Regions from separate parts of the Paenibacillus lentus genome, predicted to be linked through region 2. Evidence: riboswitches for the same ligand, from Rfam matches in the RefSeq annotation. Region 2 holds a riboswitch; each other region holds the start of a gene.

Region 1 (4,701 bases), 2.2 Mb from region 2:
TCTGTCATCTGCAGCGGACCCCATGATAGAAGTACCTTCGAACCCTGAGGCAAGTCGGAACGTGGGAAGAGCGCTGCCGTCCAGAAATAACCGATGGCCATAATGAAGAAGGGCAGGAACAACAGTAGCCATTTGCGCCAGGAAATCCGGCCGAAAATCACTGTAACCATCAATACATAAATCAGACTTACAGAGATCGTTACGGGATCAAAAGCAAACGATAACAAAATTACTCCTAGAATGACCGTAAGTCCTTTAATGGCAGGATTCATCTCATTCAACAGTTCGCTAAATGCGCCGGATGCTCTCACATCAGCACCTCCCTGCATGTTTCCTGCTTCTCCTTGAGCGTTAATCGCAGCTTATTCTTCAAATAAGCAGAGAGAGGAGGAATCAGTTTATTGGCCTGTAGCTGCTGCTCGGGCCAATCCCATAAATTATCTGGATGCCCGTCCCATTGTATGGATCCTTGGCGTAGAACAAGTACCCGATCAGCATATTGCTGAACGAGCTCCATATCATGAGTGATCATAATGACGGTAAGCCCGCGATCTACTCGAGCGCGCAGCGATTTCATCAATTCCAAGGCAGAGTATGCATCCTGGCCGAAGGTTGGCTCGTCGCATAACAGCAACTGCTGTTCCTCAGACAGCATGGCAGCCACACTCAAGCGGCGCTTCTGCCCCTGACTGAGCGCAAAAGGGCTGTAGTCGCGGCGGTGCTGTAGCCGATACTGTTCGAGAAGTGAGGCGACCCGCTCGGACACGACATTTTCCGGCAGTTTTTGGATTCGCAAGCTGAAGGCTAGCTCGTCGTAGACGGTATCGGTCACGAATTGGTGCTCGGGGTGCTGAAAAATCAACCCGATGCGCTTCCGCAGCTCCTGTTCAGGCCAACTCGATATGGCTTTGCCGGATAATTGGATCGTACCGGCTGTAGGTTCTAATATTCCTGACAATAGAGCGGCCAAAGTGGATTTGCCCGCACCGTTAGGGCCGACCAGCGCAATGAATTGTCCCGCAGGAATTGTCAGCGAAAGCTGCTGAAGAATTTGTCGGCCGCCGCTGCGCTCGAAAGAGACATTGTCGAGTAACATTAAGCTGTCTCTGCTTACGGTCTCCGAATCGCCATTCGACTGCATTGACCTGCGGGCTTGCCTTTGTTCTAGCTGCTCGAGAACATTAAGCTTTATTGCGTCCGGCTCATTGAGCCAAAAATAGGTAAGCTCATCTCTGGTTAAAGGCTGCCATGAAGCTGTATGCATTGTCTGCAGCTCCTCGTGAAGGCGCACGGCACCCGGCATCCATATTCCTAATTGTCGTGCTTCTTCTTTAAAATTAGCGAAGTAATTCCTGGGCTCGCCTTCGTAAATTAATTTTCCCTTTGTCCCCATTATAGCCAGGCGATCTACATAGGGCATCCATGCATCCAATTGATGCTCGATAAGCAAAATGCTCATCTGCCGTTGTTGGCGTATCGAGTCGATAAGGGCCGACAAGGCCCAGCAGGCTTCCGGATCCAAATTGGATGTCGGCTCGTCGAGAATGAGCACTTTTGGATTTAGTACCAAGGCACAGGCCAATGCTAGCCGCTGCTTCATTCCCCCGGATAAGGCATGAATCTGTGCATCCCGCCATTCAGTTAAATCAACGAGCTGTAGTGCATCGTCGATTTTTGCGCTAATTTGCTCCCTTGGACATCCGATGTTTTCCAGACAAAAAGTAAGCTCTTCCTCTACCTTTAGCATACAGAACTGACTGTCTACATCTTGAAAGACGATCCCCACCTGCTGGGCAATTGTCCCGGGATCCTGTTCCTCCAGAGACTGGCCGTATAAATAAACACTGCCGTTCACCACGCTGTCAATGGCTGAGGGGTACACGCGGTTTAAACATAGAGCCATGGAGCTTTTGCCGCAGCCTCCGGGACCGAGAAGCAGCATGAGTTCACCTTGATATAGGCGGAGGGAAAGAGAGGAGAATACAATCTCCTCATCCTCCTCGCTAAAAGCTAGTGACAGGTCTTTCGTCTCCAGAACAATGGGCTTATTCATCATTTCCTCATTCGTGTACATCATGTGTCCTGCTCCCTGTTCGGAGGGTGTGCACGGGATTTTGGTATTCATTACAGCTTCACCGCAGATTGTTTCTGACGTGCGGTTTGAGCTGCTTCTTTGCCGATCGGGAAGCTTCTCAATACACCGGTACGAGCCAGCGCATCGGCAATCCATTTCCCGAGCAGACCTGCGAGAACAGCCCCGCTAATTACGCGCACGATGAACATCGAAATAACGAGCCCTGTGGATAAGGCGGCGAAGCCGGACTGGAAGAAGCCCCAGGCAAAGCTGAATACGGCCGCTCCAACGCCAGCACCAATTAATACAGATGTGTTGTAATAACGGTATCTGACAACGGCAAATGCTGCTTCCGCACCGAGACCTTGAATAAAGGCCGACAGGATCAGAATTGGGCCGGTCACATTGCCAATGAGCACCTCGATGGTTCCGGCGATGGTCTCTGACAATAGAGCTGCCCCAGGCTTACGCAAAATGTAGGCGGCAATGATCGAGACAATAAACCATATTCCAAAAATGACCTCGTACCCCATCGGCCCCATAAAACCGACAAGGACATTGCCGATTTGCAGAAAAATTAAATAGACGACAGCAAAAACAACGGATAATGAACTAAGAACAATAATGTCACGGAGTTTCCAGGACGACATCGTTATTCCCCCTTATTTTGTACATGATCTGGTTTGGCAGACGGACTGTTGCAGGAAATGGTCGCCGTCATTACAAGATGTGAGGTTTGGATGCTAGAGGCTACAAAAGCATTCTCAAGCGACCGGAATACTTGATGAGCGTCTCCATCTAAGCGGCTGGCGTAATGTATGCCACCGGAGAAGGTACCCTCGATTTCAGCTGTTTTGACGGCATTATAGATGACATCCATATAGTGGGGCACACCCATAGGGTAAAGTGCGAATTGTACTGCGGTATCTACAGCAGATCCGGTGTCCTTATTTAAACGGACATCATCCTCGGACATGAATACGTCGCCCTCCGTGTCCCCAGGGCAGCCAACGGAAAAGGTTGCACTAAGGACAACGTGCTCCCCGCTTTTTGCCGCTTGAAGAAATATGGATTGGACCACGTCGAATACATGCTCGTGGCGACCTCGTACACAGGTGCTGATGTCATCGCTTTTAATCCATACCTTGGATGTGTCCGTATTCTCCAGAGCGCCAAGAATAATCGGCACGAAATGGCCGCTCATGGGGAATAAAGAAAATCGGCAGCCAACGATGCGGCTGCTGCCGCACGCTGCGGGTTTATTTTGTTCGTTGAATGAATTGCTTGTGATCATGAAGCATGTTCCTCCCCTTTGATAAATTAATAAATGTCGACAACGACAAAAAAACCGCACCCGAAGAGTGCAGTTGTATCGATATTGGCTAGCCCGCTTTAACATAATAAAGATAGGGTGCAACGCCATCCATCGTTTCCCCGCACTTCCCCACGCTAGTATGATCTAGATCGGGTGAAAAGGGTTAACCGTATCCTTGATCAGGAACGATCTCTCAGCCAATAAAGGCACCCCTAGTGCTTGATTCGTTATGCGGTTTTCAATGGTTCCCATTATACAGAGTTCCTTTGAATTGTAAAGTCCTTGTTTGAATGAACTGGTCTATATTCTCGTGAAAATTCATATTGTATCGTTAGAAGAGAGGACAAGGAGCGTGCGGATCGTGAACAAGGCGAAGATGACATTCCGGTTCGATGAACAAGGCCGGGAGACCCAGAAAAATGATGACTCATTTCCAGCTAGATCTAGTCAAGAGGTATCAAATATCTCAAGCGAAAAACCTAATCATCTCTCCGCAAACTATCGGGCGGTGGAGACGGTAGATTATTGGGGGGATCCATTAACCGATCGTGCAGCAACAGGGATTGCGGTATTTCCCGATCAAGGAGAACCGGGTGACGGGGATTATTATGTTCGGAGAACGAGAACCTCCTGGTGGAAGGTTGCAGGCTCATTAACCGGGGCTATTGTGACGGGGGCGCTCTTTGGATTTGTCGTTCTGTCGATGTTCAATCAAGAAATAACGGTACCTATACCGGGAATAGGTGTTCCGACGCAGAAGGCTGCGGGGGAAGCGGCAGACATTCCCGTGCTAGGCAGTGTTATCACCGAGAAGCAGGCCCCGCTCGTTCAAGTCGTATTGCCATCGCAAAGCTATCATTTCCTTCAATACGGCGTATTCAGCACGGCGGAAGGGGTGGAGCTGGCTCAGCAGCAATTGCGTGACTCAGGTATCGCTGCAGCGCGGGATACAGTGGATGAGAAACGGGTATACGCCGGTGTCTCTCCTGACCGCGAGGAAGCTAAGTTGTTAAGCAATCGACTGAAGACAGGGGGAGTTCACCTTATTTTGCACGAGATATCTCTGCCTGAATCAGCCACGGTTGAATATAATGGAGAAGCTGCCCTCCTTCAGCAATATTTGGCGCAGAGCGCGGATCTTGTATATATGCTAAGCTCTTCCTCGGCAGCTTTATTGGGAGAAGCCTCTCCCTCACGGCAGAGTCAAGAGGAGATGGAGCGGCTACGTGAGAGTCATCAGCTTTGGACTAAAAGCGCTGCCGCTATTCGGGGCAAGCTGTCGGCTGCCATAGATGGCGAGGCGAAGGAAATG
Region 2 (4,701 bases):
GAATCTTTCCGGCAGGAATGCCGAATAATAGCTTGGCAATTCGAGTCCTTCGATGACATCCGCAACTATTTTGGCTGTCACCGGGCTGAGCAAAATTCCGTTACGATAATGTCCTGCGGCAAAGACGATCTGATCAGAGGCTTCAAGCGCTCCTAACAATGGCCGCCCATCCTGGGTGGAGGGACGCAATCCCGCCCACCTATGAAAAGGAATTTCCCCCTCCAGAGAAGGAAATAGCCGTTTGTTCCACTTACGCAGGCGATCTATGCCTTTCTCCGTCACTGAAGTATCGAATCCGGCAATGTCCTCAGATGCGCCGCATATGACAGTGCCGTTATCTTTGGCTACCACATAACCTTGATTATTAAATACCATACCCCTGACCGTATGCTGAATATTGCTATAGGCACAGATTTGGCCGCGAATCGGGTAAATCGGGATGTTGAAATCCAGCGCCTCCGACAGTTCACGAGCCCAGGCACCGGAGCATACAACTAACCGCTCTGCCGAAAATTCCCGACCATCCCTTGACCTTACGACGATCTCCCTCTGCGATACTTGCCACTGCCGTTGGTGTACATCAAGGATCTCAACGCTTTCCAAATGCTCAATAATATTTACGCCTAAGTTGCGGCAGGCCTGCTCTAATGCCTGTACAAAATGCGGAGCGTAAATATGGGTTTCCTCCGGCGTATATAATGCCGCCTTTATTTCGTTTGATAGGGATGGCTCAATCTGCTTCAGCGCTTCCCCTTCCACAATACAACCGGTAGAACCGTATTCTCTCTGCCAGAGCAGCCTGCCCTCAAGAGCGAGTATATCGGCCTCATGATAAACCGCATAGAGACTGCCGGTTTGGCTGTATTCAAACGATTGTCCCGAAATTTCTCTAACCTCCGCTTGCCATGCTGGATAAAGTTGCAAACTGTCCAGACATAGACGGAAAAAGGAATCGGGTTCCACCAGATTTTCCGAGTATGGAGCCAGCATGCCCGCAGCCGCTCCTGAAGCTTGCCCGCCACAGCGGCCAATCTCGAGCAGAGTTACTCTGTGCCCACGCTTTTGTAATTCAAAAGCACAAGATAGGCCTATGATCCCGCCTCCCATAATAACTACATTTCGGTTCATACCATCGCTCCCGTATTGTCCACTCATAGGTTTATTTCAATATGAACTCTTCCAGCCCGCTGCTTGCGGAAGCGTACTTCTTGCGGGCAATTCGCCCGGACAAATAAGCAAGCCGCCCCGCTTCTATGGCATGCCTCATCGCCGCAGCCATCATCACCGGATCCGTCGCTTTGGCTACCGGCGTATTCATGAGTACCCCATCTACTCCGAGCTCCATCGCCTTTGTGACATCGCTGGCCGTTCCTAGACCCGCATCAACGATAACGGGGACTCCGGCTTCTTCGACGATAAGACCAAGGTTATAGGGATTTAGAATGCCCAGTCCTGTGCCAATCGGTGCCGCCCCCGGCATAATCGCCGCTGCTCCCGCCTCTTCAAGATGTCGGCAAATGACAGGATCATCAGAAATGTAGGGCAGGACGGTAAACCCTTCTTTTACGAGTGCTTCCGTGGCCTTTAACGTCTCAATCGGATCAGGCAGAAGCGTTCTAGCATTCACACTAATCTCTACTTTAATCCAGTCGCTAAGGCCGGAGGCCCTGGCGAGACGAGCGATGCGAATAGCTTCTTCTGCCGTCCTTGCACCAGATGTATTCGGTAAATATCGATAGGTTTCATGCTGCAAATGCTGCAGGATGGAGTCATCCTCTACCGCGTCCAAATTGATGCGCCGAATCGCAAAAGTGAGCACCTCGGCTCCCGACGCTTTAATGGCTTCCTGTTGGACGAACGGATTCGGGAACAACCCCGTCCCTATAAAAAAGCGCGAGGACAACGATTGATCGCCAATACACAAATTATCGTTTTTCATCCGTTTAGCCCCCTCCTACAAAGTGAACTAGTTCAATGACCATTCCCGTGGTGGTACGTGTGTCATCCCATTGCTCCGGCGTTAGGATTTTCCCATCAGCTTCCACGATTACCGGCTTGCCTGTCAAGCCAAAATGAGCGATCACATCTTGAATAGTACCTGCCTCCAAGGTATGAAGAACCCCATTCACCTTAAGGTCAACAGACTCCCTATACTCCATGAATAGCTCCTCCTTGTTCCAGTTTTCGAATAAAAGCTTCACATGTCCTTCTGACATTGAGACTGCCTACAATTTCGGTAACCGCACATATTCGCTTCGCTCCAGCAGCAAGGACTTCATCGACATTGTGCAGCTTGATGCCGCCAATCGCCACAAAAGGTATGCGAATTCTCGCAGCTACCTCGCGGACGTAGGAGAGCGTCACCGGCTCCGCATCGGCCTTCGTAGCTGTCGGATAGATCGGGCCAACACCGATATAGTCCGCTCCCTGCTGTTCGGCTAATAGCGCCTCTTCGATCGCATGCGTGGAAATCCCGATGATTTTATCGCCCACCAGCTTTCTGGCAGCCAGCAGCGGTGTATCGCCCTGACCCAAATGGATACCGTCAGCATTTACTTCAAGTGCAATGTCGATATAATCGTTAACAATAAAAGGGACATCATACCTGCGCGTTAATTCGCGAAGCACCTTCGCCTTCTCGAGGACCACAGCCCGGTCACTGTGCTTGTCCCGAAGCTGCACGATATCGGCGCCGCCAAGAATGGCCTCCTCCATCACTTCGGCAAGCTCTCTGCCGGGATGGCTTCGTTCATCGGTAATAGCATACAAACGAAAATCTCTCATCTGTTAACTCTACCTCCGTTCTATATTTGCCGGCCCATACCACGCAAAAAAACCATTCGAGAATACACGAATGGTAAGGTTCGATATGTTCTCTACGCCAGCATTACCTGGATCAGATTAACGGTCAGGAACATCAGGTTCCAATCTCAGCCGGACTTCATCCAGCACCCGCACTCCATATTCAGTTATTTCCACTATAACTTACCACGCCTATCTTCGCAAGATGATCGTCACCAATCCCGATACTATTCTCTCTTTCGGAAAATTACATCCCCCTCTAATACTAGAGGGGGATGATGATTAATATTCCGTGTTGTTTAATTCAGTTACATGTTTAACCTCGTACCATTTCTGCCCTACTTTGGAGTACAGGGTATTCGTCATCGTAACCTTTCTTGAACTGCTATCGGTTCGAAAGATGGCTTCCTTCATATTTGAAATATTACAGCTGTCGATAAGTACATTTACAGTGAAGGTCGTTCCCCCATTTTGACGGATGAATTTCCCTGGCATTAATTTGAAATACCTTATCGCTACCGTCGTAAGCCTCACCGCCGTTTAGAGTCACCGTCCCCGATTGCTTAATCGTCAATGCGTCCTCGCCAATATCCAGCCATACGATGTTCGCCAGATAAGCATCCCCATAGGTATGAATCCCATCAAGCCCTTTCAGCTTCAACTCGAGAAGCGAAAGGGCCATAGCAAAGATGTTATAACTACTACTTACGAACAACCGTGTATCCTTTATCCTCGAGCAGCTTGATGATTCCATGCTCTCCCAAATAGTGAGCTGCCCCTACGACGATGAAATATTGTTCGTTTTTCCCGTTTTTCAAATATCCATCGACTTTGTCAGCCATGACTATGTTGCGGTCGATCAGCATTGCCTTGTTGTATTCCTCATCTTCGGAAAAACTGTTCGTCAGCTCCAGCAGCTGCTCGTCATTGCCTGTTTTCCAGATCTCTGCCATCTGATTCACGCTCTCATCCAACACATCGAAATGATCTAATACCGCATTTAGGTTCTTCTCTTGTAGTTCTTTGGAGAAACCGTTGAACATGCTCAGCTGAGACGCATAGGATTCCAGCTCGATGATCGGCAGTTTACGCTCCATGGCTTTCTGGATGAAATACAGATCGACACCTGCAGCCGCTTCATATCCCGCATCCATCGATTTTAGGCTAGTCATGGTCAGCTCTACAACCCAAGGCTTAAAGACATCAAAGGCGTTTGGCTCTATCCCGTTTTGCCGCAGAATTTCGCCAACCTTCGCATACGTATCCTCGGACACATGATCCTTCAGTGTCGTGCCGTCTTGATACGTTCCCAAATCCATGATCATCTTCTGATTAGCCTCATCAGCTGCTCTACTAACATCAATTTCCACACCCAGATAATCAGCCTCAGCAAAAGCCTCTTCGTACTCCGAGCGCAGTGGATAGAAGCTATCATCGGCAAAATGCATCGATCCTACCAGATACGCAGTATTTCCGTTATTTTTGACCTCCCACAGGAAACCGCGGGCACCTTGTCCCGTTGCTTTGGAGATGAGAATGACGGTGCGGGATTGCTGATCCCAGTGAACAGCGTAGCCTGCGGCTTCTCCAACAATCCGAACCGGCGCATACTTCACACCGTTAATCAACTGGGTCTTGCTGTTCAGCGTGATCTCCTTGCCGTTAATAACGACATAAATAGCATCATCCTGCACATCGCCAAGTTCGGCATTCATCGCTTGAAGTGTTGCTTCCAGCGGCACCATCGTTGTCCCCTGATCGACAATAGGCGCATTCATTGCAAATTCAACGTTTCGGTTGTTGATTTTTAATGCTGCTTGCTGTGGAGCGGCCATAGCCGCCGGAGCTGCTGCTGAGAGTAGACCGACAGAAATCAAGAGTGATAAGAGTGATCGTCTC
Region 3 (4,701 bases), 590 kb from region 2:
GAATCACCTCTTTTTTTCTTAGAATGTTATACGCTGCTAGAAGCAAGGTTTGATAAATTGACGATACCGAATGGTTGCATAACGTTCAAGTCCATAAATTGGAAGGTGAGTGCTTGCCTTCTATAAATTACCTTTAGTAAATATAATCCGAACGGAGAAGTTAGAAAAAGGTGCTGAATTGAAGATTGGGAAATGTCACAAAATTGCCATTGAGTGTAATGGAGTGAATGCTTACTCGTATTTATTTTGTGAAAATTAAGGACAACCCCTCTTCTAGACACCAATTGTGTGGTAATATGTATAGTTGAGCCCTAAATAGGGCGTTATCCGGTAGTGCTATGTTGATCCGACGCAAAGGGAGTACAAAGGAAACAAGGAACTGAAAGAGGAGAACTGAACTTGGAAGATTACAATGAAATGCTTGAACAAATGAATATCCAGCATGCGATTATTGGGGATGTGACGACAAGCCTGCATGACATTCTTCAAGACCTGACAAAGGTTCGTTTGTCTTCGCTTGCTTCCGCCTGCAATTTGCCTGGACGTTCCAAGATGAAAAAGCAGGAGCTAATAGAGGCGCTGACAGCCCACATGACCGATGTAGAGCATCTGCAATCCGCTCTGCTGATTACTAGTAGTCTGGAGTGGCAATTGTTCGAATCGCTTCTTCGTCAACCTGTTCTGCAGAACAATTTTATTTCAATTGGGCACTACTGGTATTTAATGAACCGTGGGCTCGTATTTACTTACTTCAGCGAAGGTCAGCTTTACATCGTCATGCCGGATGAGATTAAAGAAGCTTACTTTAAGCTGGATCACGAGAAATATCATCACCAACGAGCAGGTGTAGAGCTCGTTCATGAGTATATATTAGCAACGACGCACTTATACGGAGCCATTGAGCCGGAGAAGTTCATTGAAATTTATAATGCGCAGAACAGCGAGCAGCTCGATCAAAAGCGGTTCTTAAGGATGTTCGCAGACTTAACGAGCAGAGAACAGGCTTATACGTTGGAGAGCGGCTACATCGTTGACGGATATTTAACCCTGGAGGAATCGCAAGAGGAGCTTAAGGCACTACTGCTGCAAATTAAAGACAAGCCGCTCTTCATTCCGAAGCGGGAAGAACTGCTAAAATATGCTGACGAAGATTATTTTGAGATGACGCCGCAGTTGACGAAGCTGAGGGCGTATGTAATGAAGGAAATTTCCCGTGATGCAGAAATGGTCGACCATCTCATCGACGATATTCAGCTAGCCTGCACAATGCAAGCGACATCGGGAGACCTGATTCGTGAGTTTGAGAGAAGAGAGCTAACGTTCCAGAGTATGGAGCAAGCGGACATTGTGGTCGCTCTCATGAACGATGTCTATAACCATACAAGACAGTGGATTCACAGAGGTCATACTCCATTCGAAATGAGTCAAATTGCCGGCAATGTGGAGTTGAGAGCAGCGCATCGTCAGCTAAGCCCCTTGAATAAAAGTCAGGTGTCCGTCACCAAAATTGGCCGTAACGAGCCATGCCCATGCGGCAGCGGGTTCAAGTATAAAAGATGCTGCGGCAAATAATCTTATGATTGCAATTGAAATATCAATAATTTGACAACTCTTGCAAAGACAGATACAGTTAGTAGTGAAAATGAATAGGAAGTCCACTAGGGGAGCTGTTAGCGGCTGAGACAAGATCTTATCTTGGACCCTTTGAACCTGATCTAGTTCGTACTAGCGTAGGAAAGTGGAGTCGGATTCCATGCCTGACACTTATTTATTCTGTTATCTGTGTTAAGGTGACGTTGATGAAGCCGCTCCATATATGGAGCGGCTTTTTTGGTATTTGTTTCCTGTTTGGCAAACGAGTTAAGCTTGCCTGGCAGATACTTTTTCCTGGGTCATCCCTAATGGCTTCCTGATCATGTTCACATTATTTTCGGAGGTGGAGAACGATGAGCTTTACGCAGGAGCTCCGTCAGAAGGCGGATGGTATTTTTCAGGCTATTTTTGAACACCCTTTTGTAAAAGGAATCGCTAACGGCGATTTACAGAAGGAGCAGTTAATTCATTATGTCAAACAGGATCATGAGTATCTTACGGCGTTTATGCGGATTTATGGTATAGCTATATCCAAAAGTTCGGATCGGGCTGAGATTGAAATGTTCAACCAGCAAATTTCCTTTATTCTGAACAGTGAAGTCCACCCACATAATAACTTCTGTGCGGTTGCCGGGGTTACTTATGAAGAAATGCAGGGCTTTGCGCTGGCTCCGGGGGCACATCATTATATCCGTCATATGCTGACCGTTGCGCATGAAGGGAGTCTAGCGGAAATTATGGCGGTGCTGCTGCCGTGTCCGTGGACTTACTTGGAGATTGGCGAGAAGCTAATGAAAGAAGTACAGCCGACTGAAGCTCATCCATTCTATGAGTGGATCCATTTCTATGCGACGCGAACGAATACGACGGCCAAGTTCTGCGAGCGTCTGGACAAGTGGGCGGAAATCACGACTGAGCTTGAGCGCCGCAAGATGACAGAACATTACTTGCTTAGCTGTCAGCTAGAATACATGTTCTGGGATATGGCTTATAATGTGCAGAATTGGCCAGCTCCGATGCAGTCTGTGGGATATACGCTGTAATCTGACTTATCGATTCTTTTTCTATAATTAATATAAAAAGTGAGGCAGGTTCATAATGAGTATGGTCGAACATGATATTACTGCTCTTATTACGAAGGTGCAAAGAGTTAAACCGCTTATTCATAATATAACGAATGTTGTCGTTACCAATTTTACCGCGAACGGGCTGTACGCGTTGGGCGCGTCACCCGTTATGGCCTACGCTCCGGAAGAAGTCGCGGATATGGCCAGAATTGCCGGGGCACTTGTGCTTAATATTGGCACCTTATCGACTGCGCATGTAGAGTCGATGATCATGGCTGGCTTATCTGCGAACGAGCATGGCGTACCTGTGCTGCTGGACCCGGTTGGCGTGGGAGCGACGCAGTTCCGCACAGAGTCTGCACTGCGAATTCTCCGCGAGGTGAAGGTATCGCTGGTGCGGGGGAATGCGGCGGAGATTGCCAATCTCATCGGCGAGGTGCGTGAGATCAAAGGTGTTGATGCGGGAGCCGGGGCTGACAATGAGAACGTCCAGCTTGGACTGCGGGCAGCCCGCAAGCTGAATGCGGTCGTCGCCATTACCGGAAAGGAAGATGTCATTACGGATGGCAGCCGATGCCGGATAATCAGCGGGGGAGACGCGCTGCTTACTCAGGTGACGGGGGCTGGCTGCTTGCTGACATCGGTGCTGGGCGCTTTTGTTGCGGTGGAGAAGGATCTGCTGCTGGCGGGCACGGCTGGGCTGGCCTTCTACGGGGCAGCCGCCTCTCGCGCGGCTGAGCGCACAGCCGCTATCGGCCCTGGCAGCTTCCAGATTGCCTTCCTGGATGAGCTGGCCAAGCTGCATCCACATTCGCTCAAGGGACACGGGGCTGTGCGTGAAATAGAGGTGTCCGCCACAGGGGAGGCGTTGACATGAGTATAGCCAGAGCGCTTACAATTGCTGGTTCGGATAGCGGTGGTGGAGCGGGCATACAGGCTGACCTCAAGACGTTCCAGGAGCTGGATGTCTTCGGTATGTCGGCGATTACAGCGATCACGGTGCAGAATACGCTGGGGGTTCAGGGGGTATATCCACTGCCCCCGGAAGCCACCGCAGAGCAAATCGATGCGGTCGGCACCGATCTTGGCGTCGACGCGCTAAAGACGGGGATGCTGTTCAGTGCCGATATTATTGAGGCGGTGGCTGGCCGCATTCGGGAGCATGGCTGGCGCAACGTCGTCGTCGATCCAGTAATGATCGCCAAAGGCGGAGCGGATTTGCTGCTGCCGGAGGCTGTGAAGGCCCTGAAAGAGCAACTGCTTCCGCTGGCGCTCATCGTCACGCCGAACATCCCGGAGGCCGAGGCATTGGCCGGAATGAGCATCCGTTCGATGGAGGATCGGCGCGAGGCTGCTAAACGTATTTGCGCTTACGGCCCGGCGGTGGCCATCGTTAAGGGGGGACATGATGAAGGCGTCGATCAGGTCGTTGACCTGCTCTATGATGGCGCCTCGTTCACGGAGCTTGCAGACCGCCGGATTCAAACCGTGCATACGCACGGAACGGGCTGTACCTATTCCGCCGCGATTGCTGCCGGACTAGCAAAGGGGCTGCCTGTGCTGGAGGCGGTGCAAGAAGCGCGAGCATATATTCAGGCGGCGATCGAGGATAGCCTGGAGCTGGGCGGGGGGCATGGTCCGACGAACCACTGGGCTTACCGCCGCAGAAGGGAGCAGAGCAAATGAGCGGCAGCATCTCTCCTGAGCAAATGCGCCAATATTTGCGGATGTATTTAGTCATCGGCAGCGTGAACTGCCGAGAGAAGCCGCTTTGCGTTGTGGAGGAAGCGTTGCGCGGAGGCGCAACGATGATCCAGTTCCGCGAGAAGGGACCGGGCGCGTTGACCGGGGAGGCCAAGCTTGCGCTTGCACTGGAGCTGCAAGCGGCGTGCCGACGCGCCGGGGTGCCGTTCATCGTCAACGATGACGTGGAATTGGCCGCCCGGATCGGGGCGGATGGCGTTCATGTGGGTCAGGACGATGAATCTGCGGCTGCGGTCCGCAAACGGATTGGCAACCGAATCCTTGGCGTATCCGCGCA

What was found. Region 2 has a riboswitch for thiamine pyrophosphate ahead of thiE (thiamine phosphate synthase). Riboswitches for the same ligand answer to the same signal wherever they lie in the genome.
Region 1: another riboswitch for thiamine pyrophosphate. It lies ahead of EIM92_RS10200 (YkoF family thiamine/hydroxymethylpyrimidine-binding protein); the one in region 2 lies ahead of thiE (thiamine phosphate synthase).
Region 3: another riboswitch for thiamine pyrophosphate. It lies ahead of tenA (thiaminase II); the one in region 2 lies ahead of thiE (thiamine phosphate synthase).

Annotation. Positions count from the first base shown of each region.
Region 1 covers NZ_CP034248.1:2,277,284-2,281,984, forward strand. The annotation lists gene EIM92_RS10185 (energy-coupling factor transporter transmembrane component T family protein) at 1-311, opposite strand, end outside; gene EIM92_RS10190 (ABC transporter ATP-binding protein) at 308-2,230, opposite strand; gene EIM92_RS10195 (ECF transporter S component) at 2,125-2,724, opposite strand; gene EIM92_RS10200 (YkoF family thiamine/hydroxymethylpyrimidine-binding protein) at 2,727-3,368, opposite strand; TPP riboswitch at 3,499-3,613, opposite strand; gene EIM92_RS10205 (SPOR domain-containing protein) at 3,751-4,701, shown strand, end outside.
Region 2 covers NZ_CP034248.1:115,998-120,698, forward strand. The annotation lists gene thiO (glycine oxidase ThiO) at 1-1,128, opposite strand, end outside; gene EIM92_RS00655 (thiazole synthase) at 1,160-1,939, opposite strand; gene thiS (sulfur carrier protein ThiS) at 1,944-2,159, opposite strand; gene thiE (thiamine phosphate synthase) at 2,149-2,784, opposite strand; TPP riboswitch at 2,857-2,966, opposite strand; partial or broken gene EIM92_RS00670 (pectate lyase) at 3,085-3,445, opposite strand; gene EIM92_RS00675 (TraB/GumN family protein) at 3,504-4,701, opposite strand, start outside.
Region 3 covers NZ_CP034248.1:4,812,907-4,817,607, reverse strand. The annotation lists gene EIM92_RS21810 (Rho termination factor N-terminal domain-containing protein) at 400-1,572, shown strand; TPP riboswitch at 1,651-1,754, shown strand; gene tenA (thiaminase II) at 1,947-2,636, shown strand; gene thiM (hydroxyethylthiazole kinase) at 2,692-3,537, shown strand; gene thiD (bifunctional hydroxymethylpyrimidine kinase/phosphomethylpyrimidine kinase) at 3,534-4,346, shown strand; gene thiE (thiamine phosphate synthase) at 4,343-4,701, shown strand, end outside.